Regions from separate parts of the Paenibacillus haidiansis genome, predicted to be linked through region 2. Evidence: riboswitches for the same ligand, from Rfam matches in the RefSeq annotation. Region 2 holds a riboswitch; each other region holds the start of a gene.
What was found. Region 2 has a riboswitch for thiamine pyrophosphate ahead of V3851_RS10785 (ABC transporter substrate-binding protein). Riboswitches for the same ligand answer to the same signal wherever they lie in the genome.
Positions count from the first base shown of each region.

Region 1: another riboswitch for thiamine pyrophosphate. It lies ahead of V3851_RS18995 (ECF transporter S component); the one in region 2 lies ahead of V3851_RS10785 (ABC transporter substrate-binding protein).
Region 3: another riboswitch for thiamine pyrophosphate. It lies ahead of tenA (thiaminase II); the one in region 2 lies ahead of V3851_RS10785 (ABC transporter substrate-binding protein).

Region 1 covers NZ_JAZHPZ010000011.1:37,772-48,118, reverse strand. The annotation lists gene V3851_RS19005 (energy-coupling factor transporter transmembrane component T family protein) at 1-396, opposite strand, end outside; gene V3851_RS19000 (ABC transporter ATP-binding protein) at 393-1,931, opposite strand; gene V3851_RS18995 (ECF transporter S component) at 1,935-2,564, opposite strand; TPP riboswitch at 2,673-2,784, opposite strand; gene V3851_RS18990 (DUF5704 domain-containing protein) at 2,852-5,389, opposite strand; gene V3851_RS18985 (S-layer homology domain-containing protein) at 6,297-7,457, opposite strand; gene asd (archaetidylserine decarboxylase) at 7,852-8,646, shown strand; gene V3851_RS18975 (DUF4097 family beta strand repeat-containing protein) at 8,663-9,604, opposite strand; gene V3851_RS18970 (AraC family transcriptional regulator) at 10,136-10,347, opposite strand, start outside.
Region 2 covers NZ_JAZHPZ010000004.1:249,629-259,975, forward strand. The annotation lists gene V3851_RS10765 (Rrf2 family transcriptional regulator) at 1-132, opposite strand, end outside; gene V3851_RS10770 (CcdC family protein) at 266-760, shown strand; gene V3851_RS10775 (sensor domain-containing diguanylate cyclase) at 738-2,258, opposite strand; gene V3851_RS10780 (cold-shock protein) at 2,446-2,655, opposite strand; TPP riboswitch at 2,882-2,992, shown strand; gene V3851_RS10785 (ABC transporter substrate-binding protein) at 3,158-4,195, shown strand; gene V3851_RS10790 (MTH1187 family thiamine-binding protein) at 4,233-4,526, shown strand; gene V3851_RS10795 (ABC transporter permease) at 4,523-5,308, shown strand; gene V3851_RS10800 (ABC transporter ATP-binding protein) at 5,311-6,138, shown strand; gene V3851_RS10805 (HD-GYP domain-containing protein) at 6,193-6,807, opposite strand; gene V3851_RS10810 (TatD family hydrolase) at 7,031-7,837, shown strand; gene V3851_RS10815 (DUF2087 domain-containing protein) at 8,309-8,896, shown strand; gene V3851_RS10820 (MFS transporter) at 9,063-10,334, shown strand; gene nfsA (oxygen-insensitive NADPH nitroreductase) at 10,323-10,347, opposite strand, start outside.
Region 3 covers NZ_JAZHPZ010000009.1:152,791-163,137, reverse strand. The annotation lists gene V3851_RS17870 (DUF116 domain-containing protein) at 1-783, shown strand, start outside; gene V3851_RS17865 (peptidase) at 847-2,121, opposite strand; gene V3851_RS17860 (LysR family transcriptional regulator) at 2,246-3,157, shown strand; gene V3851_RS17855 (HAMP domain-containing sensor histidine kinase) at 3,291-4,559, shown strand; gene V3851_RS17850 (hypothetical protein) at 4,628-4,987, shown strand; TPP riboswitch at 5,048-5,151, shown strand; gene tenA (thiaminase II) at 5,289-5,975, shown strand; gene thiM (hydroxyethylthiazole kinase) at 6,031-6,897, shown strand; gene thiD (bifunctional hydroxymethylpyrimidine kinase/phosphomethylpyrimidine kinase) at 6,894-7,787, shown strand; gene thiE (thiamine phosphate synthase) at 7,784-8,455, shown strand; gene htpG (molecular chaperone HtpG) at 8,876-10,347, shown strand, end outside.

The sequences.
Region 1 (10,347 bases), on a different contig from region 2:
GGCGACGGATGAGGTCGTCATGACGAACAGCAAGCCTTCCGCCGCAAACGCAACGGATTTGAAACCGATATGCAGCCCGCGGTAGAAGCTTTCTTCCGAAATCGAAATCAGGCCCCATTCCCACCAGGTCGTATCCCCTTTGCCGAACAGGATCATCGTGGACGAGGAAGAGACAAACAGCAGTCCGAAAGACAGTACGATCAACAGCACCTTCCATAAAGCGTATCCGCTTAGCCAAAACAACAGCAGCGTGAATAGCGCCGCCTGATAAAACATAAAATCGATCCGGTGCGTAAATAAGCCGACGAAAAAGAGCAGGACGACATAAACCAGTTTGCACACCGGATTGGCGCGGTGCATCCAGGTCCGGGCGGAAGGCGCTAACACGGAGTTCATACCGTCACCCGCTCCGCATCCTCTTGCCGGCCCTCGGGAATCACCGCTCCGGTTAATGGTTCGGCATGGTATTCACCGGTCCCGTAATCGGTCAATACCCCATTGCGGACTTCCCATCTACGGGTCGCCGCCGTCTCGGCGATCTTCTCTTCATGCGTCACCATGATGATCGCGATTCCTTTGCGCCTCAGTTCCTGGCAGAAGCGGAGAATCGCAAAGGTGTTTACCGCATCCTGCCCGAATGTCGGCTCGTCAAGCAGCAGCACGGGCTTATCCATTACCGCCGCCCCCGCAACGCTTAGCCTGCGCTTTTGTCCAAGCGATAATTGATAGGGATGGCGTTGCCCCAGTCCAGCCAATCCAAACTCGTATAGCGCCTTTTCCGCCCGCCGGCAGGCCTCATCCGCCGGTACGCCGGCTTCGATCATAGAAAAAGCGATCTCTTTGATCACCTCGTTTTCCACAAACTGAAATTCGGGGTTTTGAAAGACGAAGCCGATGCGGTCCGCCGCGAATCTCACCCGTCGTTTTCGGGAGCCGCTTCCGGATATCCTTTGTCCGCACAAGGTGTACTCCCCTTTGGACGGCAGCAGCCCGATCAGGCTCAGCAGCAGCGAGCTTTTGCCCGCCCCGTTCGGGCCGGTGACCGCGACGAAATCCCCGGGAAACAACGCGGCCCGCTCCGCGCGGATCACTTCCTTTCCTTGTCGGAAGCCCTGAAATTCGGACAGTTCGATCAGCGGAGCGGCGTCCGTCCGTCTTCCCGTCATTTCCGGGCGATTCCGTCCCTCCCACACCCCGGGATGCCAGATCCCGTAAGCTTCAATCTCCTTGCGACAACGGGAAAACAGCTCCGCGGGCGCTCCTTGGCCCAACAGTTGTCCGGACGGACCGATCAGGGCAACTCTGTCGACCAATCCCAATTCCAGCAGCTCTTCAATCCGGTGCTCCACGATGATTAGCGTCCGTTGACCGGCGATCTGCCGTACCGCTTGCCATATTTGCCGCCGTCCCTCCGGATCGAGCAGGGCGGACGGCTCGTCAAGCAGCAGAACGTCCGGGTCCAACAGTAAAATGGAGGCCAAAGCCAGCCGCTGCTTCATCCCTTGGGACAAGGAGTCAATCAGAACATGGATTTCATTAAAATCGAGGCCGACCTGCCGGAGTGCCTCACGCATCCGGGGGAGCATCTCTTCCCGCGGAACATTCCGGTTTTCCAGGACAAAAGCCAGTTCCTCATCCACATAAGGCATGCAAAACTGGGTATCCGGATCCTGAAACAGAATGCCCCGGGAGGGGGGGATGATTTGTCCCGAGCATTTCATCGGCACCTCGACAACCCCAGGGATAACGCCGGCCAGTACCTGCAGCAGCGTCGATTTGCCGCACCCGCTCGGCCCGAGCAATAACAGCTTTTCCCCGCGTTCTACCGAAAAAGAAAAATCCTTGAAGATAAAATCGCACTCGCCCGGAAATTTGAGCCGCAAATTTTGAACCGCGGCCGCGGCTTCGCCGGTATAAATTGAGCTTTCCATCGGTCAATCGTCCAGCGCCGCATAATCTTTGGCGGCGACGGGACGGAGCAAATGGGTAACCCCGGTCGCTTCCACCGCTTTCGCCAGCGCGGCGGCCAAATAGCCGGCAATGAGCGCGGAGCTGACGGCGCGCATGACGTATTTCGCGATGAGCAGCCAGGATTCGTAGTCGGCCACATAGCCGTAATAAATATCCGGGATCAAGGAGCCGGCCGCGGCTCCGATTCCCGCCAAAGCGGCCACCGAACCGGAAAATTTGCGATAACGGAACAAAGCGAATACCAGTTCCGCGCCCAATCCTTGCAATACGCTGTATAGCACGAGCTGGATCCCCCACTCGCTCCCGAACAAAATTTCCACATGGGCCGCCGCCACCTCGGCAATGAGGGCGACCCCCGGTTTGCGGATCAGCAGAAACACGAGCGTCGGGGCAATGAACCACATCCCGTAGACGAGTTCATCCGCTTGGGGAAAGAGCGGGGAGAACAGATTATAGACGGAACTCCAGAAATGATAAATTACGCCGAGCACGATGGATACCAGCACGGTTACCAGCAAATCGCTTAGTTTCAGCCCTCTTCTTCGATCATTTAATCCTTTTGCTTGCTTCGGTTGATTGGTAGATTGCTCCATAACGCCTCTCTCCTTTTGACAACTATTTTGGGGACGCAACAAAAAACCGGCTGAACAAGGTCAGCCGGTTACTAGGTCCACGGGAAGCATGCATGAAAAAATCAGGCAAATTCCGGACGAAAGATTCTCTACGCTGGCATTATCCAGTTCAGATTCACGGTCCGCAGCGGAGTATGCTGCCATCTCAGCCTGATTCGCTCAAGCCCCCGTATCCCCATATGCGATTGAATTAAATATACCTAGTTCTTACCAAATAGGCAAGTATAAATTAGAAAAAAGATAATCGTTTAGTGAGTCACCATCGGTCGGAAATCGTCCCGGCTGGAACGGTCCGCTTCATAAAATACGACATCCCCGTCCATCAAGGACAATTTCCGGCCATACGGATCCGTGACCTGACGGGCATATCCCTCCATGTCAACCCACTGGTTTACGAGCGGCGCTTCAATGTACTGCAAATAAGGACTACCCGTATTTCCGTTACGAATCGTTTCAATGTTGAAATTGACGACGATAAATCCATCCTTCAAAAATATATCCGATTTGTCGGACAACCCGTTATGCGTGCGGCCGTATTCGGCCACATTGCTGCCCGCCTTCACCGCGTACAAATCGGCGGGAAGGCTGTACTCCCCGTACCATTTTTGTACCGCAGCGTTGGCCCTTGCAGTGTTAACCCCGCTAGGAATATCGTACTTCGGACCGATTAGGGTACGGATGCGCGCGTTTAACTCCATCAGGCTTAAGCTGCCCACCGGCGTTTTTTGCCGGGTCATTTTTTGTACATAAGTCCGGACGAACTGAGTCCGTCCGATCCCCGCCACCTGATCGAAAGTGTAATCGTGATCGTATTTATACAGCGCGGTATCGGTCAGTTCCTCCAAAGGAACGTTCCGCAGCCGGTCGTTCAAGATGACATAACGCTTTACCTCGTCCCGCGAGGAGCCGATTTTGACATAGCTGCGGTTCCCCGCCTGGTAGTATAAATCGACTTTTGTCCGCGAACCGTCCTTGGCGCTTACAAAATAAAACGACGGCGTGATCCGGATCGAGTCCCCCGGCCCGAACATATTGCCTTTGGTCTTCAGGTCGAACTTGAAATGGTAGCCGGTCTTGAGCACGGCGTTTTTGTACAAGGGATGGCTCCCGGGACGGATCGGCAGCGTAAATAAGGGCGAATTCCCCCGAGGCCTGCCGTCGATGCCGTTTAGTCCCGTCCAGTAGGACGCTCCGGTAGGTTCCGCCGACCCGGTCACAGTGCGGAAAACCGTCTCCCAGTTGTAATCGGCGATATCCGTCACCCGAAAATCGTATACCCGTCCGATGACATCGACCGGAACGGTGTCATAGGCGATATGATGAGAAAGATTCGTGTTCGCATGAGTTTGATTCGTAGCGCCGGAAGGCGCATTTTCCGCAAATGTCCGAAACTCCACATCATAGTATCCTTCATCCACCCACACAGGCAAGTAAAACGTCGTTTCTTCTTCATGCACCGGGATCGTTATCCAGGTATTCGCAAAATAATAGGTTTCCTTGTCTTCGGTGTACACATCGAATGGAAAGCGAACCTGTTTTTCTTTAATATATTTGGCATAGTCCCGATCCCCGTAACCTAAAATATTGCGATGCTGGCCGGACGTTGGCATGAAAATCTGAAAGGACCTGTCAAGGATCAATGCCCGTCGGTTATAATCAGGCTCGGTTTTTTGATTATGCTCTCGATCGTCGGAAGCATCCGCATAGATCACCGTCGGGGTATGGACAGTAACGGTATTCAACCCGTTCACATTAAAGTTCTTGTCGCTTCCGCCGTTAATGTTTCCGGGGATTAGCGAGTAATAGATCTTGCCGGTGGTCGCAGTATCCTTCTTATTCACTTTGGTGCTGCTGATCTTGTAATCGTGCCCATATAAGACATTGCGGCCCATCGTCGCGGGCGAAGGGATAGTACGAGGGAGAGGCGTGGTTTCATTTACCCAACCGTTACTCATAATCGTTTCGCCGTTGAAGACCACATAATCGTTTTTAACCCGGTTCTCGCCAACGCTTGACTCGGCTTCAGATTCAAACTCACTCCTGTAGTTGGGGAGGGAAGGTTCTGATGAACCGCCGGAAACGGTCTCACTCCCCAAGTCCAATGCCTCGCAACGCGCCGGCTCTACATGGTCATTTACATTCGTGCTATTGTCGGAGGTTAAAGTGGGCGGCGTATATCCGGATGGGGTAATGGTTACCTGTTCCCCGGGCAACGCATAGTTGGAAACCTCGGTTTTGGTGACTTTGTAAGCTTCAAGATTGTTGATCTGCCAATAGGAGTAGCTTCTCGTAACTTCGATGTTCTCCCTGACCGTTTTTCTTTTCTCCTTGGGCTCATCCGGAGTTCCGGGATCGTCCGGACCGGTGCTTGGCCTCCCTGGTACGGTCCATTTCAAAATATATTCCTTTGTCACAGGCACGGTATAAGTCACTTCACCGGTCATGTTCCCCCATTCGTGTTGATACAAATAATTTAGGCCAAACACGTTTACATACAGAGATTCCGAGGTCGGAATCCCGTCCAATACGTCAAATTGTTCATTGTCCCGCTCGTCCGCCTGAATTACCCCCGTCGCCAAGGGGTCCATTGCCGCATGCGCAGAGACGCTTGTTTGGCTTGGAGAGCTAACTTTTATAGAGCACGACCCGCTTCCGCCTCCGGGATCGCCGCCGCCCGGCTCCTCGGGCTCGCCAACACCGGTAGAGAACGTAGCCCGAAGCAGCTTGTCTTTATAGATATAAGTGTAAGAATCAAAATCCACAAAAAACTTGGAAAAATACCACACCTGCTTCGCACCCGCGGCTTCAAAATAAATGCGGTTGGTGTCATTATTGAAAGTTTGCGTGAAATTGATGGTGATGCTGGAGATATCATCTACCTGATAGACTTGGCCGCCAATGGTACTGGGGTCTGTGTAGCCACCTATTCCATGAACATCTGGAATTCTAGTGTTGACATCAGGGTCTACTCTAGAAGCCGTTACATCAGTTTTTGAGATTCCCCCATTTTGGATCCATTGTCCATCCAGTGGACTTGATAGATCATTTACAAAAAATCCAGATGTTTGAGGAATAACAGCCTTTAACTGAGTATCCCTAGCTCCAGGATATCTTGGAAGTGCATTACCCTCATAACTTTGGCCAGTATCAGGATTGCTAGATTCAGTAGGGACATTATCGTCCCAACCTCTACTATCATAGATCGAGACATTTTCCCCTCCGGCCCTCCAATGTTTACCATACCAATTATCTGCGTTGTAAATAGATCCTCTAGTCCAGTAATAGACTCCCCCATAGTTAGTATTTCTTTTAGATGTCACCTTTAATCTAGTCCCTGAGAGAGTGTCTTTCCCGGTCCATGTAGCCACACCAGAAGTAAATCCTGTTATAGACCTTATTGGTTCTCCGGTGGTCTTATCAACCCATTCCAATTTAACTATGACTTTACCGATTGGTGCTGTTATAGTTACCTGATTTGTATCAAGTTGAGGCTTATCCGAAAAAATATAACCACCATAAACATAATCGTCAGAATCAGAATTCACCTCATAAGGAATGTCTTGAGTTGTTGTGTCTTCTCCATCAGCCATAACAAAAGGAGCTATAAATCTAGTAGGAAATGAATATTGAAGGAAAATGCTTACGATAATTATGATGGATACTGCTTTAAGCTTATTCACCTCCCCCACTTCCCTACTTGTTTAATACTGAGTCTGAAAGAATACTTTTATAAACTGGAGCACCAGCAGAAATTGTTTCAACATGTACGGTTATATATCCAGATGTACTAAATCCCGTTTTCGGAATCACTAATGCATTGATTACATTATTATCATCCTTGGATACTATAGGTTGCGAATTAATTAACTGATTCTCAGTAGAGTATCCGTTATAAGGGCCAATCGACAAACTAAGAACATTACCCGGATATAATATTGGCTTCTCATTAACTATATAATGTGAATTGAGTAATATCACGTAGGCCTGCAAGTCATCAGTAAAAGCCACTTCTTTTCCATTCGAAATTCTAAAGAGGTTATCCTTATTAGGTAATAGCTTCCGGTTTGGATCATTAGGGTCATTCCAATCGATTGCAATTAGCTCATCTACAACCCCTACAACAGACCCGTCAGGTGAAGAAACAGTTAACTTGGAAAGTTTCCACGAATTGATGCCTCTATTTTTGTTATTATCCGGCCCATTAAAAATTTCTTCCGCAACGGTAAAGATATTCGTCTTGTGCCAGTAGACTTCGGCCGCGGCAACGGCGTACTTATCTACCGGCAGTTGCCCGCCGTTTTTCACAGAGAGAATGCGCTCAATTACCGTAATCGCCTGGGCGCGAGTTGTGACCCCGTCCGGGGAGAGTTGCCCGGTGCCCGTACCGGAAATAATCCCGTTTTTCGTTGCAAGATACATCCATTGCTGTTCTTCAACGTCCCTTATCCCAAGAGCTCTCACCGCGACGATGGACATTTCTTCGCGGGTCATGGGCTTAGTCCAGTCCGTATCCCCAAAGTCGCCATTCGCATAAATGCCTGACGACTCGGCTGCTTCAAGAAACGGAGCGTACCATGAACCGCCTTCCGTGGAGCTGACGGTGATATCCAGGGCCGAAACGAGCATTTTCAGAAACTCTGCTCGAGTTACCTGATGGTTTGGAAGAAAAGTTCCGTCGATATAGCCGTCAACATAGCCTTTTTCAACTGCGGCGTTAATGGCCGCTTCCGCCCAATGCCCGTTAATATCCGTAAACGTAGCGGACGCCCCAAACGCGGGAACCCCTCTTGTATGTAATGCCAGCGAGATCGCCAATACCATAGCGACCGTACAAATTGCCGTTTTCCGAATCATACAATCCCCTCTTTACTCCAAAATTTTCTTATCCGGCATCATTTCCTCGTACTCTTTTCCACTAATTAACAATACTAACTTCGTGAACCACGGCACTTTAACCTCCTTTTACTTATATAATTTGATAAAATCAGGAAATTCAAGCACGCAAAAAACACACCTTCATCCATCGCAGCGCGATCATAAAAGTGTGCTTCACCTGTTCCATTATATACCATATCCAATGGATCAGTAAATGCCAAAAACCCTTCTCATTCTTCCGAAAGCTCGGAACATGATACGGAAACCATCACTTTCAGGTTGATTTCAACCCTTTTCTGTGTCAATATAAGCGGAAGTGGAAACGGAATCATGATCCCGCCGAACAGGGAAATGGGTGTTAGGAGGATGCAACTTGGCCGCGAACTGGATGAAATGGATGACGGAGCTGACTTCCCGCAAATGGATCTCCGGGATCATCGGGCGTTTCTCCCATTCTCAACTGAGCCGGTATGCGATACCTTGGTTCGCCAAATCGTACGGCATCCCGCTGCATGAAGCGGAGATGGAATTGCGTGAGTACAGAACACTAAACCAGTTTTTTACGCGCAAACTAAAAACCGGGGCTCGCCCCATCCATCATGAGCTGGACGGGCTGACGAGCCCGGTCGACGCGCTGATTACCTTTATGGGGAAGATCGAATCCGGTACGATCCTGAACGTCAAAGGCCAGGATTACACGCTGGAAGATTTGCTAAACCGCTCGCCGCGCGCCCAAGCCTATGAGCACGGGTACGCCTTTGTGCTCTACCTTAGTCCGAGCGACTACCACCGGATCCATGCTCCGGTCACCGGCACGAAGCTGGAGAGCGAGCATATCAAGGGCCGAACGTATCCGGTCAATGATTTCGGCATGAGACGGATGAAAAACGTGCTTGGCCGCAACGAGCGGTTGATTACTTATCTGTCGCACAGCCACGGCGAAATAGCCCTAGTGAAAGTAGGCGCGATGAATGTAAGCAGCATCCGTTATACCGATGCGCAAGCTTCAAGCTGGAGCCAAGGCGATGATCTCGCCTATTTCGAATTCGGCTCCACCGTCGTTCTGTTGACCCAGACCGGGACGTTTCAGCCTTCGCCGGAACGGGCCCCAGGGCAAAAAATCAAAATGGGCGAGCCGCTCGGCCGTTTTTGTTCGGCGCCGAAATAGGCTTCGCCCAAGGCTTTTATTTTATCTCGATGGATCCCAAGGAGGCGGACAAGGACACGAGCGGGCCTCCGTCGCCAATTTGGCTTTTGCCCTTCGGCGCTCCGCTGATCGAACCCAGCTCGACCTTCGTCTCCAGATCGCAATTCAGCGAATCGTCCAGCTCCGCTTCAATACTCCCGGTATCCGCCCGGACCTGAAGGCTTCCCGTACTCTCGATGTCCGCGATTTCCAGCTCCACACTCCCCGTGGAAGTACTGATTTCCGACTCCCCTTCAATGCTCGCATTCCTGAGCTCGATCGCCCCGACATCGCTTCGAACCCGGTAGGTACCCTTTAGCCCGTTAAGGACAACATCCCCTACACGACTGGTAATATGAAAAGCGTGGATTTCCGCAGGAACTCCGATGGTATATTCGAGGCTAAAATCCGAAAATCCGTACTGATCCTGTGCCCATTCCCACAGATTAAGATCGGGATCGTCCTTGGCATGCGTAGACACGTACAGTTCTTCTCCGCTTGGGGTAATGGAGATTTGCGCCTGTTCAAAAATAGCCTGCAGTCTCTCCCCGTATTTCTTTTTGTTCGGGCTCCAGATTTTCACTTTTACCGAAAGGTCGCTTCCGGCCGCCGGCTCAACCTTGATTTTCCCGACCGGATTCTCGACCTTCAATTCCGACGCCGCTTCTACGGGTAAGGAAGCCGATATCTCTAAAGATGCCGGGTCCGCTTTTGTAAGCTTAACCTCGCTGTTATCCCACGCCTTTTCCGCTGCCTCTTCCGCCTCTTTCACCGTCTTTTCAACGAATTGTTCGATGTTTTGTTCTATGTTCTGCTCAAGCGTATCCGCCGCCGTTCCCGCCGTATCTTTCTCCTTTTCCCCTACCCATGAACAGCCTGCAAGCAACGCCACCGCAACTACCGCGGCAGCGAGTGCCGCCGGCCTGGACTTTAACTTCATAATTACATCCTCCTATATTGGTACCCGGTTAATGGTAGTCAACTAATTATGTATAAAATCAATTGCGCCCCTATCATAACCTATTGGAAAAAAATCGAACATAGTCCCCGGACCAGATCACTTCTGGACCAAAGTCGGGGGAACTTATAAGGCGATATGCAAAAAGACGGCCAAATCCGGAGGCTTGAGCCCCGGTTTCAACCGTCTTGGCACTCTCATGCTATATGAACGCCCGAATAGGGTCATTCCCACTCCCGGCGTTTGGATTCCATATCGGAAAAGACATACAAATCAACGGAACCATCTTAAAACCAGGCCTCCACCTCCCGGCCGATTCGTCTCAACCGCCGAGAACGGTAGCGAAAAATGCTGCTTCCCGGTACCGGACATTCCCGGCTGCGCATCCGCCGTCTTTTTCCCATGCTGTACACCTCCTCCCGGACTCCGGCAATAAAAGGTTATTACCCATCCGGAATGAAAATGAAACAGCAAGTCAGAAAAAAAGAGAGCAAGTACGTGATACTCTGTATGTCAACGGATTTCGGAAGGACTTTTACCCGTATACTGCTTGAACTGGCGGCTGAAGAAAAAGATATCCCTGTAGCCGAGCGCGTCGGCCACTTCGGTGACATTCATGCCGGCGTGCAGCAGCAAATGCTGGGCCCGGTCGATCCGGGTTTTGATTATATATGTTTGCACGGACATCCCGATAATTTCCTTGAACTTGATCGAGAAATAACGCG
Region 2 (10,347 bases):
GCCGAGGACTTTACGGACCCGCGCGGGATGGGTCGACACACTGCAGGCGATCTCGTCGCTGTTGGCCTTTTTTTCGCCCCGGGCGTAAAGGAACAGCATGCAATGGATGGCGATCGTAAATTCGCTATTCATGTTTTTCCCCTCCACTGACTTAATTGAAACATAATCGAATTCGGGTGAACAGGGGGCGGTTGATTTTTTGCATTGCTTCGTTGTGGTATAATGTTCTCGCCTAAGCGATTATTTAACACGAAAGGAATCGGTTATGAATATTAACCCTTTATATATCCAAATCGCCGTTACGGGCGGCGCCGCGCTGATCGCGGGGTCGATGATCTTCATCCGGCTGAGAGCCAGCCGCAAGCCCGTAACCGTCAAAAAAATCATCATTCCGCCGCTCGGCATGACTACAGGCTTTGCCATGTTCGCCGCCCCGGAAATGCGCATCCCGATATCCTGGGCCCTGATCGCCTTTGCGGTGGGCTGGCTGCTGTTCTCCTACCCCCTGATCCGGACAACGCATTTCGAAGTGACGGACGGCGAGGTATTTGCCAAGCGTTCCCCCGGCTTCGCCTATATTTTAATCGGACTGCTGATATTAAGATTGGCGCTGCACGGGGTTGTGGAACAGTATATTTCCGTGCTGCAGACGGGCTCGGTCTTTTTCCTGCTCGCCTACGGCATGATTTTGCGCTGGAGATTGTTTATGCTGAAAGAATACCGCGCAATCACCGGAGTTACCGGCCCCCCTGATGAATAACGATTGGCTCTCCGGCATCCTCTAAGATCCAGCCTTTGACTATGCTGCGGTTGCGTCCTCCGTTCTTGGCTTCGTACAGACACTCGTCCGCCATTGCGATCAAATCGTCTTCGGCGATTTCCCGCAGCGGCGGAACGGCGTACCCGCCCACGCTGACCGTAACCCATTGAAGGGCCTTGGAACCGGCATGGGCGATCTCAAGATTTTCCACGGCCGATCTGATTTTTTCCGCTACCTCGTATGTACCCCGGGCGTCAAGCCCGGACAGCAGTACGGCGAATTCCTCTCCCCCGTATCTGGCGGCGAACCCGAAGTATGGCCTGATTTCCTCCACAATCGTTTTGGCCACCGTCTTCAGCACATGATCCCCGCCCAAATGTCCGTAGTGATCGTTGTAGGCTTTAAAGCAATCCACATCCAGGATTAATAGCGACAGCGGCGTCCGTCTTGCCTCCGGCACGACTAATTCCCAGCCGATGATTTCATCGAATCGCCTGCGGTTCGGGATTTCCGTCAGCCCGTCCAGACTCGACAAACGCAGAAGCTCCTCGTTGGCGATCCGCAGCTTATTCCCCGAATCCAGCAGCTGCTGATGCTGATCGGCCAGTTTGATAAATAGCCGGCTTACTTCATTAACGACGGAGCAAAGCATGACGGAAGCCGCAATGACCGAATTGATCCTGGCCAAATACCAGCCCAGGCTGTAGCGCGCTCCCGCAAACAAGGTCAGCACGATATCGAACATCAGCGCGACCAGCGCGATCGAAATCCACAAATGCAGGACGTCTCTCCCCCGAAAACGGACCGCCATCATCAGCAGCGCCGTCATATTTATGACGGCCACCGCGAGGCCGGTACCCCAAGTGACCGCGTTCCGGTAATCATTCAGATCGATCATTTCGGGAAGGAGCTTATGCTCCGCCGTAGCCAGCTTGAACAGGCAGAAGACGAGCAGAAAAGTCGAAGACAATCCCACCGCCGCCAAAGCGGATATTTTGCTCTTGGATACCAGGGCCTGCGGAAAACGGGCGGCTGCAATCAAATAGAATATTATTCCCGCAGGATAACCGCTGTGCCAAAATACCCAAAGCCAGGCCGAGGTCTGTTGATTCGCGCCAAGCATCCCTTGTTCCGAAAACACGCCCGGAAAGGTTAAAATATGCAGCGCCGTGATCAGTCCCGTAAACAAATAAGTGCAGGACATGACCAGCAGGGACGGGACCCCGGAAGCGCGATATTGATTAAACAGGATAAAAGCGGTCAACAGATCGGCGAAAATGAACCATGAGATAAAAATCGGCAAAAAAGGCCCGAAGGATGGAAGGATTTTCGTTCCGAAGGGAAGGGCTGCCAGCGAAACCACGGTGATGATTATCGCAAGCAGGAGGGCGAATCTCCTCTGATTGCGGTTGGACGGGATATCAAGAATATGGGAGCCCGTCTTGAAAGGCCTTGGCCTATGGGAATGCCTGTCGGCGGCAAATTCTAAGTTGTTCATAATAATTCCAAGATAGTAGATTTTATAAAGTGATGCAATCCTTTTTGCCATGATAATTAAAATTTAATCTATTCACCGTTCCGTTGACTGTCGGCAATGGCTCTTTCAATGCGAAAAAGCCGCCCCAAAAGGAGCAGCTTCGGCTTCGTTTTCATATTCATCCGCAGGGCGATCCGGCGCCTGCAAGTTATTGATCCGCCTTCATCGGGTTGTTGTTGATAAGCTGCGGAAGCATCTTCATCCCCTTAACCATTTCAGAGGAACACAGCGGACATACCGGATTGTAATCGAACGAAAAGTTATCCCTCATCCATCCGTTGCAAACCTCGTTGACGCAGGACCAAATCGGTGTGTTCTCCTCGGGAATTTCTTCAATCGTCTTTTTGCGGTAGTTCATGATTACCTCCTGTCTTAAGATTAACATGCTCCATTTTTGCAAAAAAAAATCACATATTGAAAAAAGTTTCAATGTAATAATGACCCTCTTTTCAATACGTGAATATTCCTTCTTCCAATCATTAACTGTATATATTATACTCTTCCGGAAAATAAAACGCAAACCCGCCCTCGTTTGGCTGGACAGATTTCGGGCTCGGGGCTATAATGGCAATTGTAATCCGCAGTTTATAGTTCAGGGGAGCTGGAATCGGCCGGCTGAGATTGTGTCCCTCAAGATACTGACCCTTTAACCTGATCTGGGTAATGCCAGCGTAGGTAGAATGCTTGACATGGACTTTTTTTATTCGCCATGAACCTACGCGCCCCGATCCGGGGCGCTTTTTTTGTTTCCGGATGCCCTGGGGCGCTCGCAAAAAACTTCAGAATTTTCAGGAGCACCAAGAACGGACAACTGCGGAAATTGTCAGGCGCACCCGCGCCGCATTAAGGAGAGAATTTCTGTGAAAAAGCAAGCCAAACGAGCGCTGACCGCGCTTCTCGCCGTCCTGCTGCTGGCCGCCCTCGCCGCCTGCGGTCAAAACGGCGGCGCCAAGCCGGAAACGGGCGATACTTCGTCTTCCGGCAGCGGGCAATCCGCGCCATTGCGCGATGTGAAAGTTGTGCTCGACTGGAGCCCCAACACGAATCACACCGGCCTTTACGTGGCCAAGGATCAAGGGTTTTACGAGGCGGAGGGCCTCAACGTGGAGATTATGCTGCCGGGTTCCGGCGGTGCCGACGCCATGGTCGCCTCCGGAGAAGTCCCCTTCGGCGTGAGCTATCAGGAAGGCGTGACCCAGGGCCGGACCCAGGGCGTCCCGCTCGTCTCGATCGCGGCCGTCATCCAGCATAACACCTCCGGCTTTGCCGCCCCTGTGGACCGCGGAATTAAGACGCCCAAAGATTATGAAGGCAAAGCTTACGGCGGCTGGGGCTCGCCTGTGGAGGAAGCGATCCTGAAGTCGATTATGGATGGTGCCGGCGCCGATGTCGATAAAGTGAAGTTCGTCAACATGGGCGAGGCCGATTATTTCACGGCGGTGAAGCGGGACATCGACTTCGCCTGGATCTTCTACGCCTGGACGGGCATCGAGGCCGAGCTGCGCGGCGAGCCGCTGGACATGCAATATGTCAAAGATTATTCGGAGAAACTGGACTATTATACGCCGGTGATCGTCACGAACGAGAAAACGGCCGCAAGCGATCCCGAGCTGGTGAAAGCCTTCATGCGGGCAACCTCCAAAGGGTATGAATATGCGATCGACCATCCGGAGGAAGCGGCGGACATCCTGCTTAAGGCGGTCCCCGATCTCGACAAGGACCTCGTCGTGGCCAGCCAGAAATGGCTCAGCCCGAAATACCGCGACGATGCCGCCCGCTGGGGCGAGCAGAAACGCGAAGTATGGCAGAATTACTCCGACTGGATGTACGAGCGGAACTTGATCGAGAAGCCGCTGGATACCGACAGCGCGTTTACGAATGAATTTTTGCCCGAATGATTCGTTAAGTAGATATCTATCGAAAGGATGAATGACGATGCCAAACGCACTTCTTAGCATTCAAATTATACCGAAAACCCCGAACGGCGAGGACGTGATTCCTTATGTCGACCGGGCGATCGAAGTGATCCAGGCTTCCGGGGTCAAATATCAGGTGAACCCGCTGGAAACGACGATGGAAGGCGACCTGGAAGAACTGCTCGCGATCGTCAAGGAAATGAATGAAGCGGTGATGGAATTCGGCAGCACCGGAATCATCTCGCAGATCAAAATCTCCTATAATCCGAAAGGTGTCAGCATGGACAAGCTGACCGAGAAATACCGTCCATGAAGCTGACCCGCCTATGGAACAGCATATGGCCGCCCCTCGTGGCGGTCATCTTGTTTCTGATTATCTGGCAGGCGGCAACCCTGCTGTTCGACATCGACAAATGGATCCTTCCGAGCCCTGCCGATATCGCGAAGGAAGCGGCGGCCGGCGCCGCCGGCCTGTGGGAGCATACGCTGGCTACGCTCCGGCTTATCCTGCTCGGCTTTGCCATCGGCACGGCGGTAGGCCTTGCGGTCGCTTTCTCCCTGCATTATGTGCCGTTTCTGAAATCATCGCTCTATCCTTTGCTCATTCTCAGCCAAAACGTGCCTACGATCGCGCTGGCTCCCCTGCTGATGATCTGGTTCGGGTTCGGCATTCTGCCCAAGATCATCGTCATTACGCTGGTCTGCTTCTTCCCGGTGGCGGTGGCGGCAATGGACGGGCTTGCCCGCACGGACCGCGTCATGTTCGATTACATGCGGATGGCCGGGGCGTCCAAGGGGCAAATCTTCCGCAAGCTGGAGGTGCCGCACGCCTTGCCGTCCATTCTCTCCGGCGTGAAAATCGCCGCCACGTACAGCGTCATGGGCGCGGTTATCGCCGAATGGGTCGGAGCGGATAAAGGGATCGGCTACTATATGATGCTGCAGAAATCGTCCTTCCGTACGGACAAAATTTTCGTCGCGATCGCCATCATCGTCGCGCTCAGCCTGGCGATGTTCGCGCTCATCGCTCTGCTGGAAAAATGGCTCGTCCGCTACGCCCCGCAGGACCGCGACAAGCAGAAAGGAGAAGCATAATCATGCATACGGAATTATCCCCTTCCTCTTTGTCATCCGCTGCCGCTTCTTCAACCGCCGCGCTGGAAGTCCGGGGAATCAGCCTCGCGTTCCACGAGCGCCGGCGCAGCCTTCCCGTGCTGAACGATATTTCGCTGACCGTACCGGCCGGGAAATTCGTATCCATTATCGGCCCGTCCGGCTGCGGAAAGAGCACGCTGTTCCATGTGATCGGAGGGCTGCTACGCCCGGATGCGGGAAGCGTGCTTATGGACGGCCGGGAGGTTACCGGGCAGCGCGGCCTGATCAGTTACGTGCCGCAGAAGCCGGCCCTGTTCCCTTGGCGCAACACGCTGGACAATGTGCTGCTGGCGCGCGAAATCGCGGGCGGCGCGGATGAAGCCGCGCGCGAAGAGGCCCGCCGCTGGCTGACCCGGGCCGGACTCGGCGGGTTCGAGAAATCGTACCCGCACATGCTGTCCGGCGGCATGCAGCAGCGTGCCTCGTTCCTGCGCGGGCTGCTCGCGCCGCAGGAAGTGATTTGCCTCGACGAGCCGTTCAGCGCCCTAGACGAACTGACGCGCGCCGACATGCAGCGCTGGCTGCTCGACATATGGGAAGACAGCCGGCGGTCGGTCATCCTCATTACGCACAGCGTCGATGAAGCGCTCATCCTGTCGGATACGGTTTATTTGCTCTCGGGCCGGCCCGCTTCCCTCCTGCACCGGGTCGATGTGCCGTTTGCCCGCCCCCGGAGGGAAGGCCTTGCCGAAGACGGGGAATTTCTTGCGCTCAAGCGCGAAATCGCCGAAATCATGAGAGAAGAACAGCGCAAAAAGCCAATTCGCTAGGCGGGAATCCGCCTGGCTGATTGGCTTTTGTTTTAAGCGGTTACATCCGGAACCTTACAAAGAATAAATATTCAGCGTCTGGTCGGGCAGCTTGACCAGGGCGTTAACCACATTCAGGTCGAACTGGGTGCCCGAATGCCGGACCAGCTCCAGCTTGGCTTCCCGCTGGCTGATTCTCCGGCGGTAAATTTTGTTCGAGGTCATCGAATCGAACGCATCCACCACCGCGCAGATCCGGGCTCCGAGCGGGATCGCTTCGCCGCTGAGTCCGTCGGGATATCCCCTGCCGTCCCACCGTTCATGATGGTGCCGGATAACCTCTACAATTTCCGGTCCGAATCCCGGATTGCTCTCGGCCATTTCCGCCCCGATCACCGGATGCTGCTTGATCATTTCCCACTGGGCACCGCTTAAAGCATCGCGCTGGGTAATCAACTCGCGGGGAATGGCCGTTTTCCCGATATCGTGCAGGAAACACCCTCTGACCATTTTCCCGGTCTGATTGTCAGGCAAACCCATCGCCTTGGCTAAATGCTCCGCCAGCATGGCGACTCTTGAGGAATGATAATATATTTCCGGATGCTTGTTTAACAGCGCTTTTAGCCATTTTGACGCATCCGGATTCTGGCCTACATTAAGCTGTTCAATGTATATACTCGGTGCAACCATCGGCCCCTGCCTCCTCAAGCCTTGACTTGGGACTTTGCGGCCCTGCCGCGCAGTCCGAATTATATGTATGCAGAATTATGCATACGTAAATTTTGGTATATTTGTCACCCAACTTATTTAACATTATAGGTCAAAAGTATCGGCCTGCATAGAAATAAAGTGACAAATTTTTCAAAAAAATTTTGCAAATCGACAAAATTTCACGCGAGGAGTGAGCTTTACTATGCATCCTATCATCGACGCGCATATTCATCTTGATCTCTATGATGAAAATATCCGTGAGCGGATTATACGGGAAGCCGCCGCCAATAAGCTGGAGGCAATGATCGCCGTGTCCATGCATCTGGAGTCCTCCCGGCAAAACCTGGCGCTCTCCGGGCGTTATCCCGGGCTGGTGATTCCCGCCTTCGGCTACCATCCCGAGCAGCCGGTCCCCTCACCCGCGGAAACGGATGACCTGCTGGCCTGGATGAGGGCACATGCGGACCGTATGGCCGCCGTAGGCGAGATCGGACTTCCTTACTACAACCGGACGGAGGCGGAAAAGCGAGGCGAGGCCTTTGACCTCGGCCCTTATATCGCTTTGCTGGAACAGCTGCTTCTGGTCGCCAAAGAGCTCGACAAACCGGTCGTGCTCCATGCCGTCTATGAGGATGCCGATCTCGCCTGCGATCTGTTGGAGCGCCACGGAATCGCCCGTGCGCATTTCCACTGGTTCAAAGGGGCGCAGCGGACCGTACGGCGGATGGCGGAGCGCGGCTATTTCGTCTCGTTCACGCCCGACCTGTTGTACGAGCCGGAAATCATCGACCTGGCCCGGTATTATCCTGCGGACCTGGTCATGGCGGAGACCGACGGCCCCTGGCCGTTCGAAGGGCCGTTTGCGGGACAGGACACCCAGCCCGGCATGGTCCGGGAAGTGGCCGCGGCCTGGGCGGAGCTGAAGGGCTTGCCGCTGGAGCAAGCCTTTGGCATCCTGCTGGACAATACCCGCCGTTTCTACGGACTGACGAACACCGTTGCTACCTGAGGCGGCGGTCTCGGAGGACAATCTTGGAGACTCTTCTGGGGAGAATCTCTTGGAGGACGATCTTTCCTTCGCACATCGCGAGGCATCGTCGCGAGGCATCATCGCGAGGCATCATCGCGAGGCATATGACTTTTTCGTGAGGCACAATGATGCCACCCCTGTTTTGCTAACGAACCTCAAGAGCGTTATCCGCCCGAAATGGGCGGTATATTCCTGCTAACGAACTGGGAGAAGCTTATTTGCGATAAATTGAGGAATAATCCGTCGTATACAGGCTAATAAGCACGCTCAGATTCGTTAGCTTTTCGTCTTGGTCAATTCCGACAAGATAACGATGCTCAAGTTCGTTAGATATACCAACTTGTCAAAATTTTACATTGGTATTGGCCTTCGGCAATTGACATCTCATTTTCCCCGTGCAATAATTTGATGTACATCTAATTAGTTGAATGGAATCGGGAGGAACGAAGCATGCAGCTCGATCGAATCGTCCAATTTCACAAAACCATCGGCGATGTGACCCGCATCCGCATCATCACCCTACTGAAGAGCGGCCCGCTTCACGGGCAGGCGCTGGCCGGGAAATTGGGCGTTTCGCCGCCCACGATCACCCACCATATGGCCAAGCTGCGCGAAGCCGATCTCGTATACGAGCGCAGGGACAAGAATACGATTTATTTTTACTTGAACGAAAAGAGCTTGGCCTTGCAGGCTGAGGCCATTTTAAGAATCGGGGAAAGCGGCAAATCCGAAGTCGCAACGGAGCTGGAAAATGAGAAAGCGCTGGAAAAGATGGCGGTCATCCGCAATTTTTTCACCAAAGACGGCATGCTCAAGCATCTGCCCGCCCAGCGCAAGAAAAAGGTAATGGTTCTCGAGCATCTTGTGCGTGGGCTTGATCCGCATAAAAAGTACACCGAAAAGGAAATCAACGAATACATCAAAAAATACCATGAGGATTTCGCTACGATCCGCCGGGAATTTATTATGCAGCATTTCATGTACCGGGAAAACGGGATATACGAATTGAACCCGCCGGAAATGTGGGCTAAACCGTAATTGCAATCGTAACATGAGTACAGACCTGCTACTAATGGGCAAGCGGCATGGAGACCGTTGATATAATGGGCTTTCGGCGGCTGACCCTTTTAGGCCCAACTAATTAGATAATTATAAAATTAGATGAACGGCTTATATGGTCCGTCAACAAGGAGAATCGCAACCTATGAATCACAGATCGATGCTTAGGCAAGAAAAAAACTACACCAGGCTGTTTGCGGCGGGCATCGTCAACGGTCTGGGGGACCGCTTCAGCCAGGTTGCCGTGCTCGGTCTGCTGCTGACGCTTACCGGCTCCGGTTTTGCCGTCGGGATCAATTTTGCCGTCCGCCTCATTCCTTTCCTTGTCTTCGGTCCCTTGGGAGGCGCGCTTGCCGACCGGATGTCAAAGAAGCATATCATGATCGCCACAGACCTGGCCCGGGCCGTATTCGCTTTATCTCCCCTGCTTGTCCGCGAGGCCGGCGACGTATGGATCATTTATGCCGGTTCTTTTCTATTGGCCGCCGGCGAAGCGCTGTACGCGCCCGCTCGAATGTCGTCCATCCCCCGGCTTGTCCGCAAGGAAAATTTGCTGCAGATCAACAGCCTGGAAGAAGTCCTGACCGGGATTGTGCTGATCTGCGGATCCGTAACGGGCGGGTTTGTATCGGTATGGCTTGGCGTAGAAGCCAGCTTCATACTCAATGCCTTGTCGTTCCTTGTTACCGCTCTGATTCTGAGCGGGTTGCCGAAAATGGACAGACCGCGGAGAGGCCTAAAACGCTCGGATAGTGATATGGATACGGGTATGGATACGGGGACTCGAATCGAAAACAGGCGGGAATTCCGCGAACTGCTGACGGGTGCTCCTTTTCTCCGGCTGATGCTGGTTATTTTCGCCGTATGGCCGATCGGAGACGGAATCTTTAATATTTTGCTCAGCGTTTATGCGACGGAAGTGTTCATGACGGGCGATTTGGGGATCGGAATCGTGTACGGGGCTTTGGGAGCTGGGATGGTCGCGGGCTCGGGACTTACGGGCAAATTCGCCCGCCATATTAAGATCGCCGCCATCCTTACGCTTCTTGCCGAAGGGATTCTTCATACCATCATCAGTCAGAGCGGATCGTTTATACTGCTTGTGCCGCTGCTGGTTGGAGCGGCCGTTTGCGGAAGCGTCGGCAACGCCTGCAATCAGACAATTCTGATGGCTACGGTACCCGACCGGCTGCGGGGCAGATTTATGGGGATGCTGGCCGCGATGCAAAACACGGTCATGGGGACCGCGATGTTTCTCGGCGGTTTTGCGCTTGAGGCGGTATCGCCGCGGACGCTGGGCCTGGCCGGGGGCCTGCTGCTTTCCGTGCTGGGAGCGGGATTCGCGGCCGTTTACGGCAAATCCCGCCATCGCTATAACGATAGCTCCGCCGACGGCCGCAGGAAATCACTTCAATAGGAATCCGCGCTTT
Region 3 (10,347 bases), on a different contig from region 2:
AAGGTCCCGGTTCCGCAGGCGGACGTAAGCCGCTTCGCTTCGCTGATCGGCTGGCTACGGGCGACGGACGAGTTTGCGCAGGAATGCCGAAGGCTGGAGGAGTGGCTGACCTTTTTCAAGGGGAAATCCCGCCAAGAAGCCGTGCGCAGCCTCCAGCGGGCCATCGCCCTCGCCGAGTGGTTTGATACGGAAAGCCTGCGGGTTTTGGGGCGATATACGGCGAATGTGGAGCCGTATATCGTACGGCGCAGCAGGAGTCTGCGCTGGAAGGAAAACGTGATCTTCTGTACTCGCGGCCGGGTGGAGTACCACTTGAATATGGTAGGCGCGGAAATGATGAACCGGGCGTTCCGGGAAGACTTTTTACGGACGAAAGTCAAAAAGGTGCTTCTTCCCGTCTGTATGCGGGAAAAAGGGGAAGCGGGCTGCAGAGCCGTCCCGGCCGACGACGGTTATGTGTGCCAACGCTGCAGCAAGAGCTGCCGGGTCAAAACGGTTACGGATCTTGGCCTAAATCACGGCTTCCGGGTACTGCTCATTCCCCATGCCTCGACGGCTTTCGGCAAGCAACCGGTCGAACCCGGAAAGATCGGGATCATTGGCGTGGCCTGCGTTCTCAATTTGATCTCCGGGGGTTACCTGGCGAAACGCATGGGTTATGTTCCCCAATGCGTACTGCTGAATTACTCCGGCTGCGGCAAGCATTGGCATGACCCCGGGCGGATTACGGAGATCGACTTGGCCCGGCTGTTCGACCGGCTGAACCTGAAACTTCAGGGTTGAGTGGGAACGGAAAAACAAAACCCCCGGGCCCGCTGGTTCGGCGGTGCCCGAGGGTTTTAACATTTACAATGCCGGCTGTACTTTTTCAATCGTTACGGGAGTGGGGTCATCCGCCACGATGTCGGAGGCGATGATAAATTCCGCATGCGTCATGCCCGGCAGCGAACGGGTCATGATCGGCGAATGGTAGGCCACGATTTTCATGCCGGGCTGCAAGGCCGTATCCTGTCCCAGCGACGGGATAATGACCGTTTCGTCGGAGATGTTCAAAATAACGTCATTATCGGTTGAAGCATCGGAGCCGACATTGATGTACACCTTTCCGTCCGAAGCGAGATCGGAGGCTTGTACGGTGCCTTCGATTTTAGGAAGCTCTTCCTTCAGCACCACGATCTTGTCGGCATGGGACCGGGGCGGATAAATCATGGTCATCATTTCGGGATAATAAGCCTTGATCCGTGCATCGGATTTCAGCGCGTCCTTGGTCAATGCGGCGCCGCTTTCATCGACGATTTCGGTTTTGTCGTCAACCGTCAGATGGATGTAGTTCATTCCGCCTTGTTCCAGCGGGTTGCCGATCACCGTAATCAGGTTATCCGACAGCTTCGCGATCACGCCGTTCGTCCCCGGCGCTTCCTCGTTCGGCGCCACGGCGTTTTCCGTGTCTACGATCACGTAGCTTGCCGTCGCCTGGGCCGGGAAGCTCATCATCACGGCCGGGCCGTAGAAGGCGCGGACCGTCGCCCCGGTTTGAATGTCGGCAGCGGCGACACTCTGGCCGTTCCGGTCCACTAGCTTGGTCGTATCGGCAAAATGCAGCACGATGCTGTCCTCAAAGCCGGAGTACACATTCGTTCCTTTGACGAAGATGCCGTTATCTCTCACCTCGGACACAGTGCCGTCAACCGCGGTAAAGCTCGTATCCTGAACAACCAGGGTCAGCGCGGTGCCGCGGGCGGGCAGGCTTTTCGTAATGTTAGGGCCATAGAAAGCCTTGACCGCCTTTTTTTCGTCGATAATCGTTTGCAGTGCGACTTTATTGCCTTTGGCGTCAACGATTTTCGTATCCTTCGTAATCGACAGAATGATTTCGCTTTGATCGGCCGGGGCAAGTCCGCGGCCGGTAACCGTGATGAATTTGCCGGACTGGTCATTGACGAAGTCGGTGATTAGTCCCAGTGTACCGGGCACGACTTTTACCTGATCCTGAACCAGGGCGGTGTCGGAAGAAGCGGCCGGCAGCGGGGTAACATTCAAATTTTGGGCAAATGCGGCGGTCGGGATGGCGGCCATGGCCAGCAAGGACGCGGCCGCGATCGCTTTGTTCATTTTTTTCATTAGATTATCCTCCAAAGTTGTCATTGTTCTCATCTCTATCGACGAAAATGATTCCAAAAGGTTGCACAAGTCCGGAATCATCTTAAAATAAGAAGATAGAATTCATAGCGGGGAGGCATAATCCATGACCTTGCAGCAGCTTAAATATGTAATAGAGGTCGCGAGCCGCGGCTCGATGAATGAAGCGGCCAAACGGCTGTTTATTTCCCAGCCGAGTCTCTCCAACGCAATCCGGGATCTGGAGGAAGAACTGCGGATCACGATTTTTGAGCGGACCAACAAAGGCATTTCGCTGACGAACGAGGGAGCGGAGTTTCTGGGCTATGCCCGTCAGGTGGCGGAGCAGGCGGAATTGCTGGAAAACCGTTATCTTGGCGGGAAGCTGACGCCGCAGCATTTTTCGGTATCCACCCAGCATTATGCTTTTGCCGTAAACGCTTTTGTAAGTCTGGTGCGGGAGTACGGCCAAGAGGAGTACGAACTCGCACTGCGCGAAACGAAAACGTATGAAATTATCGAAGACGTGAAATCCCGGCGCAGTGAAATCGGCATTCTTTATTTGAACGATTTCAACGCCAAGGTTATCAAAAAGCTGCTAAAAGAAGGCGGCCTTCAGTTCAACAGCTTGTTTGTGGCGAAGCCGCATATATTCATCAGCATCCAAAACCCGCTGGCCCAGCAGGCGATCGTGACGATCGACCAGCTGCGGGAATACCCTTATCTGTCTTTTGACCAAGGGGAGTACAATTCGTTTCATTTTTCCGAGGAAATTCTCAGCACACTGTCGCATCCGAAAAGCATCCGGGTCAACGACCGGGCCACGCTGTTTAATCTGCTGATCGGACTCAACGGATATACGATCTCCACCGGTGTGCTCACTTCCGATCTGAACGGGAATGAGATCATCCCTGTCCCTTTGGATTGCGAGGAAACGATTAACGTCGGCTGGATCTGCCACAAAAATGCCGTGCTTTCCAGGCTGGCGGAGGTTTATATTCAGGCTTTGGAGGAATCGGTCGGGGAATACGGAGGATAGGACATCGATAAATTTGCTTCAGCCCGCGTTGCGGGTTCGCTTCACCGAGGAAGGAAATCTTACGGATTGCAAAATGGCAAATATAGATTAGAATTGCTATAAGAAACCGGTATTTCCAGAAAGGTGACGGTGAATGGCGGCTCTTAAAGAAATCGTGTTGCAATTGTTCTTTGCCCTGATGCCCTTTTTGTTGTTTAACGTCTTATACCGGGACAAGCCGCAAAATTATTCGCGGAAGTTCGTGCTCATTTCCGGCATGGCCAGTCTATTCCTTTCGATGACTTTCAGCGCCAGCGCGGTAAGCGGCTATTTGTACGATACCCGCAACGTCATTCTCTTTTTCGGCTTACTGTTCGGAGGGCTGGAGCAAGGTTTCATTCTTTTTTTGCTGATGGTACTGTACCGGTTGTATCTTGGCGGCGACGGGACAGGCGGAGCTCTGCTTACGATGGTCATCCTCTTTCCCGTTTCCTTGCTGCTGTGCAAGCTGTATCGGCGGAGCGTCCGGAAGCTGCCGGTGATCTTAGCGGCGGGCCTGCTTTTTTCCGTGATCACCCTCCTCGTCGTGTACTTATTCACCCCGCGAATTCTGGACATGAATCCGATGTTTCATCTGGTTGTCATTCCGGTCCAAAATATAATCGGTTGCTGGCTGCTGATTTCCTTATTCCAAAAAGCGGCCATGGACAAGGAACTGTTCATCGCCTACGGGCAGAAAGAAAAGACGGAGACGATCAGCCAAGTGGCGGCGTCCCTCGTACACGAGGTGCGTAACCCGCTTACGGCGGTGAAGGGCTTTTTGAAGCTGATCCGCGAGTCCGGGCTGGAACGGGATAAGGTTCAGCGATACATAGACATTTGCGAAAGCGAAATGGAGCGGGCGGAGCGCATCCTCTCCGAATATCTTGCCGTTTCAAAGCCGCCGAACGACCGGCAGGAACCGGTCGGCCCGATCGATTTGTCGCTTCAGCTGCGGATCTCCCTGGAGGTCATGCGCCCTTACGCCAACATGAACAATGTCGGTCTGGAAGGGCAAATGCCCGATGAACCCGTTTCGATTTTGGCCAATCCCGAGCGAATCAAGCAGGTATTCATCAATTTGATCAAAAACGCCATCGAGGCCTGTTCCGGCGTGCCGGGCGGACACGTCACGCTGGAATTGCGGGTGGAGCAGGATAAGGCCGTGCTGACCATCGAGGATAATGGGATCGGAATGACGAAGGAGCAAGCCGGGCGGCTCGGCTCCGCCTTTTACTCGACCAAAACGGGAGGCACCGGTCTCGGTCTGGCCTTCTGTTATCAAACCCTGCAGGCGATGGGCGGAACGATCGCTTTAAAGAGCGCTTACCGGGAAGGAACCCGGTTTACGATCCATTTGCCTTTATACCGGGAAAGGGATTAATTGCCGCCGGGTTGGCCTAAAAAAACATGCTCCGACATATCCATGGGATATAGAGGAGGGTGATACATATGGACAAGATCGTGCAGCGGTCCGTTGAGAGGTACTATCAATTGAAGCAAAGCCAGAAGGAACTGGAGCAGGAACTGGCGGAGCTGCGTCAAACCATTTTGGATTACTGCCGGGAGCGCGAGCTTCAGCATCTCGAACTCGCGGACCATAAGGTCAAGATCGTCCAGCAAAACCGCCGGGAATACGATGAGAACAAGCTGTTTGCCGCGCTGCCCGACCCGGAATTATGGCGCATGCTTTCCAGGCCGGATGCCGTCAAAATCGCTGGTTTGATCAAGCTGAAGGTCATTTCCGAGGAGAAGATCAAGGACACGTATACGCAAAAAAACGTCCAGCTGCTGCAAGTGGAAAGGAAGTAAGGCTGCGAAACGTTTGACAGATATGGTAAACCCAGGTACAGTAATAGACAAATGCATAGGTACATCCACTAGGGGAGCCGTAAGCGGCTGAGACAAGAGCGTATCTTGGACCCTTTGAACCTGATCTAGTTCGTACTAGCGTAGGAAAGTGGAGTCGGCCCAAACAATTGCCGATACGTTTCGTACGTATTGATCGTGGGTTAGGCCGCTCCCGTTTCCGGGGGCGGCCTTTTTGCGTTTGGAGAAGAGTCGGCTGTCCTCTATCATTTTCGGTTCGGGAAGTGAAAGGAGGTGATACGATATGAGTTTTACGGAGGAGCTTCGCCGCGAAACGGATCATGTGTTTCAAGCTATTTATGAGCATCCCTTTGTCCGGGGCATCGCGGCCGGAAAGCTCGGCGGCGGGCAGCTGATCCATTATGTCAAACAGGATTACGAGTACCTGAACGCATACATGCGGGTATACGGGATCGCGATCTCGAAAAGCGCGCGGCGCGAGCAAATCGCGATGTTTCAGGAACAGATCGCCTTTATATTGCATCGGGAGGTCCAGCCGCACCGCTGCTTCTGCGCCGCCGCCGGAGTGGATGAAGAACTGCTGCGGGGCCATCCCTTGGCGCCGTCCGCGCATCACTATATCCGGCACATGCTGACGGTGGCCCATGAAGGAACGCTGGGCGAGATCATGGCGGCGCTGCTGCCTTGCCCCTGGACATATTTGGAGATCGGCCGGAGGCTGCTTGACGAGGTGCGGCCGGATTCGTCCCATCCCTTCCATGAGTGGATCCTGTTTTACGGGCACGAGGCCGGGGACGCCACCGCAAAATTCCGCGCCATGCTCGATGCCTGGGCTGAGGAGGCGGGTGAAGCGGAACGCGGGCGAATGAAGCAGCATTTTATGCACAGTTGCCAGTTGGAGTATTTATTCTGGGATATGGCCTACAAGTTGGAGGAATGGCCGGTTTCACCGGCGGCTGCGGCCTTGTGAGTCCGTCACCGTTTACGGGAACACCGCTAAATCATGGAAGAGAGGTTGAACTTTGATGAGCCTATTGGAAAAAGAATTATCCCGCCTGCTTACACAGGTGCAAAAGAACAGACCGCTTGTCCACAATATGACCAATTCGGTGGTCACGAATTTCACGGCCAACGGCCTGTATGCGCTTGGCGCGTCGCCGGTGATGGCATACGCGCCGGAGGAGGTCGCCGATATGGCCGCCGTCGCGGGGGCGGTGGTGCTGAACATCGGCACGCTGACCGCCGAGCTCGTCGAGGCGATGATTATCGCCGGACGGTCGGCGAACGCACACGGCGTGCCGGTGCTGCTCGACCCGGTCGGAGCGGGCGCGACCCGGTTCCGCACGGAGTCCGCGCTGCGGATCATGCGCGAGGTGAACGTCTCGCTGCTGAGGGGCAACGCGGCCGAGATCGCCAATCTCGTCGGCGAAGCCCGCGAGATCAAGGGGGTGGACGTCGGGGACAGCGAGAGCGGCGGCAACGCCCCGCTGGCGATGCGGGCCGCGCGGGAGCTGGGCACGGTCGTCGCGATCACCGGCCGCGAGGACGCGATCGCGGACGGCGAACGGTGCCGGATCATCAGTGGCGGGGACGCGCTGTTGACCCAGGTGACCGGCACCGGCTGCCTGCTGACGAGCGTGCTGGGCGCGTTCGCGGCGGTCGAGCGGGACACGCTGCTGGCCGGTACGGCCGGGCTGGCCTTTTACGGCGCGGCGGCCGCCCGCGCCGCCGAGCGGACGGCCGCCTTCGGGCCGGGCAGCTTCCAGACCGCCTTCCTGGATGAGCTCGCGAAGCTGCATCCGCATTCGCTGAAGGGCTACGCCGCCGTCCGGGAAGCCGCGGGCTCCGGTGCCAAAGCCGGAATGGGCACAGGTACGGGGACTCCGCGATGAGCGGCCGCCGCATTCCCAAGGCGCTGACGGTCGCCGGCTCGGACAGCGGCGGCGGAGCGGGCATCCAGGCCGACCTCAAAACGTTTCAGGAGCTGGGCGTGTTCGGCATGTCGGCCATTACGGCCGTCACAGTGCAGAACACGTTCGGGGTCGGCGGCGTATATCCGCTGCCGCCGGAAGCCGCGGCGGAGCAAATCCGGGCGGTGGGCGAAGATCTCGGCGTCGATGCCCTGAAGACGGGGATGCTGTTTGACGCCGGCGTGATCCGTGCCGTCGCCGCCGAGATCCGCAGCTTCGGCTGGGAGCGGGTCGTCGTCGACCCGGTGATGATCGCCAAAGGCGGCGCGGAGCTGCTGCGGCGGGAAGCGGTGCTCGCCTTGAAGCAGGAGCTGCTTCCCTTGGCCTTGATCATTACCCCGAATATCCCCGAGGCGGAGGTGCTCGCCGGGATGAGCATCCGCTCGATGCGGGACCGCCGGGAAGCGGCGAGGATCATCGGCGCGATGGGACCGAAGCTGGTCGTGATCAAGGGAGGGCATGACGCGAGCCCCGGCGGGGGGAGTTACGACGGCGGAAGCGCCGCCGGGACCGAAGCGACGGAGGTGGTCGTCGATTTGGTCTATGACGGCAGCGGTTTTACCGAGCTGGCGGGCCGGCGGATCAACACCGTACATACGCACGGTACGGGCTGCACCTATTCCGCCGCCTTGACCGCGGGTTTGGCGCGGGGAATGGCGGTACAGGACGCCATTTCACTGGCGCGCGAATTTATTCAGGCGGCGATCGAGGAAGGTCTCGGGCTTGGCCGCGGGCAGGGGCCGACGAATCATTGGGCTTACCGCCGGCGGCAGGAGCTTCAGCGGGACCGGGTATTGGAGGCGGGACGATGAAGAGCGGCAACGAAAGAGTTTCTCCCGCGCTGATGCGGGAATACCTGCGGATGTACTTGGTCATCGGCAGTGTAAACTGCCTGGCCGACCCCGTCCGCGTGGTGGAGGAAGCCCTGGCGGGCGGAGCTACTCTGGTCCAGTTCCGCGAGAAGGGCCCCGGCGCGCTTGCCGGCGAGGACCGACTCGCGCTGGCGCTCCGGCTCCAGGCGGCCTGCCGCCGCGCCGGGGTGCCCTTCATCGTCAACGACGATGTGGACCTGGCCCTGGAGATCGGGGCCGACGGGGTCCACATCGGGCAGGATGATGAAGATGCGGGGGCGGTCCGCTCGCGGATCGGGAACCGGCTGCTCGGCGTCTCCGCCCACACCGCCGGGGAAGCCCGGCTCGCGGTCAGTCGGGGCGCGGATTATCTCGGCATCGGCCCGATTTATCCGACCGCGTCCAAAGCGGACGCCCATGCCGTGCAGGGCCCGGCGATCCTCCGCGAGCTGCGCCGCTCCGGGATCGCCCTGCCCCTGGTCGGCATCGGCGGCATCACCGCCGAGCGCGCGGGCGAAGTCGTCGCCGCCGGAGCGGACGGCGTCGCCGTGATCTCGGCGGTGACGGGAGTCCCGCCCGGCGAGACGCGCGATGCGGTCCGGCGTATCCTGGCGGGGATGGTTACGTGACACGGTTGGCCGTGTCACGTCCCTTCCGCCAGGAGGCGGCGCGCTTTGCAGCGCAGCCTTACGGACACCCGGGTCGTTATTTCGGCTGATTTTACCCGAATCAGGCGACTAGCGAACTCCATAGCCGTTATTTGCGCTAAATCAGCCCTTCAGGGGCTGGGTTCGCGTGAATAACGGCTTTTGTGTCCGTAAGGAATTCAAAAGTTCGGCTTTTCGCCAAATAGCGGCCGACTTGTCCGTTATACGGCAGAGGAGGACAGAGGGGCATCCAAAACCTTTTCAACGCCATGTTAATTCAGTTTCTGTACCCGATTGTATTGACATCAAAATTCAGGATAATTAATATAGAATTATGGATTAGCACTCGGAAGGATAGAGTGCTAATATATTGTTATCCGAGAAAGGAAGGGGCCTTAAGTCATGGCAAAAAAGCAGTTTAAAGCCGAATCCAAACGATTGCTGGAAATGATGATCAACTCCATTTACACGCAGCGGGAAATTTTTCTGAGAGAACTGATTTCCAACAGCAGCGACGCCATCGATAAAATATACTACAAGGCGCTGACGGACGAGAACCTGGCGTTCAACAAGGATGACTACTACATTAAACTGACGGTGGACAAGGAGAACCGGACGCTGACGATTTCCGACACCGGGATCGGGATGACGAAGGAAGAGCTGGAGAACAACCTCGGCATCATCGCCAACAGCGGATCGTTCGCGTTCAAGAACGAGAATGAGGCGAAGGACGGCCACAACATTATCGGCCAGTTCGGGGTCGGCTTCTATTCCGCCTTCATGGTGGCGGACAAGGTGGCCGTCATTAGCCGCGCCCTCGGCAGCGACGAGGCGTACAAGTGGGAATCCACCGGCGCGGACGGTTATACGATCGACACGGCCGACAAGGAAAGCGTCGGTACCGACATTATTTTGACAATCAAGGAGAATACCGAAGACGACCAATATGACGAGTACCTGGAAGAATACCGTCTGAAGTCGATCATCAAGAAATATTCCGATTTCATCCGCTACCCGATCAAGATGGATGTGACCTCCCATCGTCCGAAGGAAGGCAGCGAAGGGGAGTTCGAGGAATTCCGCGAAGAGCAGACCGTCAACAGCATGGTGCCGATCTGGCGGAAGAACAAGAGCGAGCTGACCGACGAGGATTACGAGAATTTTTACATGGAGAAGCGGTACGGATTCGACAAGCCGATTTCGCATATTCACATTAAAGCGGACGGCGCCGTCGTATATAACGCGATCTTGTATATTCCGGAGCGTACGCCTTTCGATTATTACACCAAGGAATACGAAAAAGGGCTGGAGCTATACTCCAACGGCGTGCTGATCATGGACAAATGCGCCGACCTGCTCCCGGACTATTTCAGCTTCGTGAAAGGGATGGTCGACTCCGAGGACCTGTCGCTGAACATTTCGCGGGAAATGCTGCAGCATGACCGTCAGCTCAAGCTGATTGCGAAGAACATTCAAAGCAAGATCAAGAGCCAACTGCAAACGGTACTGAAGGAAGACCGCGAGAAATACGAGCAATTCTACGAATCGTTCGGCCGCCAGCTGAAATTCGGCGTTTACAACGATTACGGCATGAACAAGGATGTGCTGCAGGATCTGCTGCTGTTCACCTCCTCCAAGGAGAAAAAGCTGGTTACGCTGGACGAATACGTCTCCAGAATGCCGGAAGATCAGAAATATATCTATTATGCTACCGGCGAATCCGTGGACCGCTTGGAAAAGCTGCCGCAAACCGAGCTGGTGCTCGACAAGGGCTACGAGATTTTGTACTTCACCGACGATATCGACGAGTTCGCGATCAAGATGATCATGAACTATAAGGAGAAGGAGTTCAAATCCGTATCGAGCGGCGATCT